DNA from 2 places in the Globicatella sp. PHS-GS-PNBC-21-1553 genome. Region 1 is predicted to be linked to the other one. Evidence: riboswitches for the same ligand, from Rfam matches in the RefSeq annotation. Region 1 holds a riboswitch; the other holds the start of a gene.
What was found. Region 1 has a riboswitch for S-adenosylmethionine ahead of metK (methionine adenosyltransferase). Riboswitches for the same ligand answer to the same signal wherever they lie in the genome.

Region 1 (3,218 bases):
ATAATCAATCAACCTCATTTTAAAGGACATGTTTATGGCTTTGATATTCAAAAAGAGGCCATTCTCAATTCCAGTGCAAAACTTGAGTCGCATCCAAAATATCAATTAGTCAGTTTAATTGAAAAGAGTCATGATCAGATAGAAAAGATAATCAGCGAACCAACAATCGCGGGAGCTATCTTTAATTTAGGGTACTTACCGGGTGGTGACCATGATATTACCACTCATTTTAATAGTACGTTGGCGGCTATTGAACAAATTGCTGAAAAATTAGTTAAAAGAGGCCAAATTTTATTAGTGATCTATTCTGGTCATCCAGCCGGTATGATTGAAAAGCAAAAATTATTCGACGCCTTATCGACATGGTCTCAAAAAGAATACCAAGTCCTGCAATATGAGTTTATTAATCAGCAAAATCAGCCACCTATGTTATTAATAATCGAAAAGATTAAATAAAAAAATAAACGTAGACTATAATAAAGGACTGTTCCCTTATCAAGTCTACGTTTTATGTTATGCGTTAATAGCTGCTTTTAAAGCCTCGACTTTATCTGTTTGTTCCCAAGGTAATTCAATATCACGACGACCAAAATGTCCATAGGCTGCGGTTTGAGCATAAATTGGTCGTAATAAGTCTAACATTTCGATGATGCCTTTCGGCGTTAAGCGGAACGTTGAGCGAACAGCGGCAATTAATTTACTTTCTGTTATCTCACTGGTATTAAAGGTATCAATTGAAATCGAAACCGGTTCGGCCACTCCAATCGCATAAGCCAGTTGGACTTCACAACGCTTAGCTAAACCAGCTGCTACAATATTTTTCGCAATATAGCGAGCGGCATAACTGGCTGAGCGGTCGACCTTCGTAGCATCTTTCCCTGAGAAAGCTCCCCCACCATGTCGAGCATAACCACCATAAGTATCGACGATAATTTTACGTCCCGTTAAGCCTGAGTCGCCTACTGGGCCTCCTATAATAAATTTACCAGTTGGATTGATAAAATATTTCGTTTCATCATCTAATAACTCAGCTGGAATAATTGGTTTGACTACATGTTCAATCACATCATCATGGATTTGTTGTAAAGTCACGTCTTCTGTATGTTGCGTTGAAATGACAATAGTATCGACTCTTTGCGCTACTCCTGCTTCATCATACTCGATGGTGACTTGTGTTTTGCCATCTGGTCCTAAATAATCTAACTCGCCTGACTTACGAACTTCAGCTAATTTTAATGCTAATTGGTGACTAAGTGAAATCGGAAGTGGCATTAATTCTGGTGTTTCATCCGTAGCATAACCAAACATCAATCCTTGGTCACCCGCTCCGATTTCGATTTCTGAATCTTGATCACGGGTTTCAATCGCATTGTTGACTCCTTGAGCAATATCGGGTGATTGCTCGTCTAGTGAGACCAATACCGCTACGGTCTTCGCATCGAAACCATATTGTTGTTTATTATATCCTATCTCATCAATTTTTTGACGAACGATTTGTTGGATATCAACATACGCAGAAGTAGTAATTTCTCCAAACACTAATACTAAACCGGTATTAACCGCAGTTTCACACGCAACCCGGGCATTTGGATCTTGCTCTAAAATGGCATCCAAAATCGCATCACTAATTTGATCGGCAATTTTATCTGGATGTCCCTCGGTTACTGATTCTGACGTAAATAATCTTTTTTCTGTCATTTTTCTTTCCCCCATTATTTCATTTTGGTTACAAGGCATTTTCACTTTGAAGAAAGTGAACCCTATCGGGAATTTTGAGTTGTAACATTATCGATTATAACTTAAAATAGAGATAATGAATAGCTTTTTATAAAATTATGTCGATATTCAGAAGGGATTTGTTACTTATGACTACTTTTATTAAGTTGTTACAAAACCCCCTTGTCAAGATTTTTTTAGCACCATTTGCTTTGATTGGTGTTGGGACAATCGTGGGGTTAAGTTCAGCTGCATCACCAAACTGGATAAATGCTCTTTTACTATTTGTGATAGTTGTCAGTTCACAATTAATTGATCACTATTTTCACCAACGAAATGTACAACGGAATCACAAAAGTACACCTGAATTTATCTTATATGTTTGTGAAGGTATTTTAATCATCACATCGGTTATTTTTATTTTAAGAAATAACTGGATTATTAATTTACTGTTACTTTTATATATTGCCTATATTCATTTTCAATATATACCTTTTCCAATTGTGAATACATTTTATCAATATATTTTGACCATCTTTTTTAATGCTATTATTTTAAATACGGTAGCATACTATAGTCAAACGACGAGTGTCACTACCAATTTTTTACTGTTATTGATTCCTCTTGCTTTAATTACAGCAGGCATCACGATTGAAATCAATCACTTACGCTATTTATTAATTACTAGAAAGAAACAAGCGACACTGTATCATTGGACCGGCATTGGATTAGCGATTGTAGCCATATTTGCTGGCGTATATTTCACTTTACCAAGCCAATCTTATTTTTTAGCTCAAATTGCTTATGTTTTCATTACATTATTCAGTATTATTCCTGCTATTGTGCAAGTAGATAATGAAAAACAACGTCAAAATAAAATTAATTATTTAAGCACAGCATTATTAATTTTTAGTATTTTTTATAGTCTAGCGATTGTTTTCTAAATCGATTTTAGGAATGGGCAAGAAGTTGATATTCAAATGAACTTTGCTTCGTCTGCCCACCCCGCACAGTTGGGAGTAGACCAACCTCATTAAGACGTAGGTTGAGACCACTCAATCATTGCGCCATCACTTATCGAGCAATAACTTAATTGATTTTATCAAGTTAAGGCCTAATCTCTAACGACAATCGCTATGCCGATTAAACTACACTCTTTTTTAAAAAACAGGCAACCGTTATTTTTTCGGTTGCCTGTTTACTTGCTATAGAAAACTAACTTAGGAGTGGGCAAGAAGTAGAAAATTAAATAATTCTCGCTTTGTCTACCCACCCCCCGCACAGTTGGGAGTGAACCAGAAGTAGAAAATGAATGATTTTCGCTTCGTCTGTTCACCCCCGCACAGTTGGGAGTAGACCAGAAGTAGAAAATTGAATAATTTTCGCTTCGTCGGCCTACCCCCGCACAGTTGGGAGTAGGCCTCAAACAAGTCGAAAGACGCAGATTGAGGCCACTCAACCACTGCGCTTTTAATTTAATAACAATAACTTGATTGAGTTTA
Region 2 (3,218 bases), 170 kb from region 1:
GAATTGTTGTTAAGAATTGAGCCAAGTAAAATAACAATGTTTATAAAGTAAAGGCCGATTCTATTAAATCTTTATGAGGGACCGGGAGATGAAATTATGCTTGATTATTTGGTTTTCCATCAATTTATGTGAATAGATAAAAAGTTAATGTGAGTCGATAATAATTTTGGAGGCTGTGTAAAAGTTTCGGTCTTTTTTCGTAGTAAAAAAAGTATCTCTTATTCGTAAAATGATAGGATGAAAACGTAAAGTTAGTATTCAAAGGGGAAAATACTATGAATTGGGTGAAAATTGTTGTAGTAATTCTGGTTACGTTGGTTGTGATTTTATCTGGTTTATCCTATCGAACGCTTCACTTTGACTATGGCAATGATCGATTTATGGAAACGAAAGGTAAGCAATTAGAGTTCAAAGAAAGAGTCTACAATATGGAGGATGGTAGCGAAATAGCTTATTTGTAATCCACACATAGTACCAGTCTAAAACCAGAAAATTAGTACCAAGAAAGTAGGAATTGATGATGATTAGAGCGTTTAAAATAGAAGACCTTGATCAAGTGATGAAAATTTGGCTTGATAGCAATCTTGAGGCACATCATTTTATAAATCGTGAATATTGGATAGCTAATGCACCAATGGTTAAAGCGCAACTGTTAGATGCTGAAATCTATGTTTATGAACATGAAAGTGAAATTGTGGGCTTCGTTGGGTTGCAAGATAATTACCTTGCGGGGACTTTTGTAGATAAAAGTATGCGTTCTAAAGGCATTGGTAAGCAGTTACTAGATTATGCAAAAGAGCTTCGTGAGGAATTGCTGCTTACGGTATATCATGAAAATGAGAGTGCCGTAAAATTTTATAAACGTGAAGGATTAACGACTATCTCGCAGGAGATGGATGAAGTCACCAATAAGCTTGAACTTTTAATGCAGTATAAAGCGTAAGATTTTACGGCATAGCCGGTATAGATCATAAAAAGACTTATGGGCATCTCGAGGTCAGACAAAAGAAGATTTTCCAAGTAATACCGTAGATAGAGATTAGGCAAACGAAGCAAAATTCAATCGATTTTCTACTGGTTGCCACTGCCTAAGATAATGAAATTGTATCTGACTAAACAACAGTAGCGTTGTCTCTGCAAAAAATATTTCAAAACACAAAAGAGAGTCTAAGTGGCATGTTCAATAGCGTTGTCCTTAAACTCTCTTTCTTAATGAGTCGGTTTATGACTGAATGGATTTATACTGAGCGTCAGTATAAATATAATCGAATAACAGGTTTACAATCGTTTCGTATTCTTCATAGCTAAAAGATTCTTTGAAATGATCGTAATCATTGATACTGCCATTGCCAATACAACAGGTACAGCAACGACCAATATGAGCCCCATTATGCGGTGGGCGCGTATTGACTAGAAACACCCAATCATGTTCAGTGACATCACCACTCTGACTTCTTCGAAATCTTAAATGTGGCATAATACCAAATTTTTTGATTCCTTTAATAAACTCATCAAAACTACTCTTCATTTCTGGTAACAAACTAACCACTCCTAGTTATTTATTCAATTAAAAAAGCACAACGAGAGTCGTCGTGCCAAATAACTGGAATCGACTCATCTATCTCTTTCGAGTTGGATTTAGCACCTTGCCAATGGTAGGTTGCTGAAGCGTCATTGGGCCAATTCCCTCTGCTTGCTCTGGATAAGTTGTGATTTTTAATTGTATATTGATATTATCATTTATTAAGAGATATTTCAATGATAATTTTATTATGCTATATGAAAGTTGTTTTAAATTGGATAAATAATAAACTTGAACGCAGTTACTTCGATAGCGACTTAGAACAGAATATTGTTGCGTTTTAACTTCGCTTATTATCAGTTGAAAAATCGGTTAATTTCTACTTTAGCTGTTTCAGGCGAGTCTGATCCATGAATCAGATTATAAGTGACATCCGTTGCATAGTCTCCGCGAATCGTACCAGGTGCTGCTTCAAAGACATTCGTTGGTCCCATCATGGCTCTCATGCCTTGAATTACTTCTTCGCCTTCTACCACCATGCCAAAGACAGGTCCTGATAACATAAACTGTTCAAGCTTAGGATAAAAGGGCTTGTCAATCAGATGAGCGTAATGTTCGGCAATGATCGGTGCATCAAGGGTCATCAATTGGGCTTGTACAATTCGGTAGCCTTTCTTTTCAATCCGCGAAATCACTTCCCCCATCAAGCCGCGCTTCAAGCAATCTGGTTTTAACATGATGTATGTTTGTTGACTCATGATTTAATCACTCTCCTAAACCTTATTTTCATCATTATACCAAGAAAATGATGATAATGCGCCTAATATGGTGCTAGCGTATTCATTTATGATTTCAGGTTATGTCGCAAGTATCCTTTTATCATATTTTAGAATAGTGATAGTTTTATTTTTGTGATGGCAACAAAATCTTTTAACATCGTGACGGTGGAGCTCGTGTGATAAGACCTTAAAAAATGGCTTTATAATAAAGTTGTTTTGTAGGCGCTGGTTAACTACCCATTTTTAATCTTTTAAAAAATCAATCCTAATCAAACAACGGTTAACAATAAGGAATACGGTGAGTTAGAAGACCAATCCCTCATTAAGTAGTATTCGATTTTTTAGATGCTTTTTTTGCATTGTCTTGCTGATTGTTTTTGAAATAAATTTAAAAAAGCCATTCAGATGAGAATTCTACTGTGGTTATTTTCATTCACAAGCCCGTGTCTCATTTTGAGACATATTTTGCTTAATTATTAAGAATATATAAAGTTTAGCGAAGTATTTTTCTAAAATTTATGAAAATGAAAATAACACTCAAAAAAGGCTGTTTTCGTGTCTCAAAATGAGACAATTTGAAAATTTATGAAAACACAAAATGCATTATTTTTATCTCGTTTATTACTTTTTGTACGTTTGGAATGCTTACATTGTTTAAAAGGCATTCAGATGAAAGAATTTACCTGATTTTGAAAAATGAAACTTTGTGCAAAGACATGTCTTTGCATGGTTAGATAACGAAAGGAAGTTGGACAAAATTTCAAAAATTCAGTTTAGTTGTATCGGATAATTTTATAAGCGTAATGGTTGACTGGCATCTAGTTGATTTTAAGATTAGTTGATACAAACCAAACGGTACGGGAGTATCAAAAGCAAAACTTATCTTATTTTATACTTCATCTCAATCCCACTTGTTA

Region 2: another riboswitch for S-adenosylmethionine. It lies ahead of LB888_RS06765 (hypothetical protein); the one in region 1 lies ahead of metK (methionine adenosyltransferase).

The regions. Positions count from the first base shown of each region.
Region 1 covers NZ_CP085470.1:1,590,573-1,593,790, reverse strand. Annotated here, with positions in the region: gene LB888_RS07620 (class I SAM-dependent methyltransferase) at 1-456, shown strand, start outside; gene metK (methionine adenosyltransferase) at 514-1,698, opposite strand; SMK box riboswitch at 1,696-1,788, opposite strand; gene LB888_RS07610 (hypothetical protein) at 1,866-2,660, shown strand; gene LB888_RS07605 (hypothetical protein) at 2,915-3,218, opposite strand, start outside.
Region 2 covers NZ_CP085470.1:1,419,917-1,423,134, forward strand. Annotated here, with positions in the region: gene LB888_RS06755 (hypothetical protein) at 276-461, shown strand; gene LB888_RS06760 (GNAT family N-acetyltransferase) at 518-943, shown strand; gene LB888_RS06765 (hypothetical protein) at 1,223-1,540, opposite strand; SAM riboswitch class I at 1,612-1,709, opposite strand; gene ndk (nucleoside-diphosphate kinase) at 1,879-2,280, opposite strand.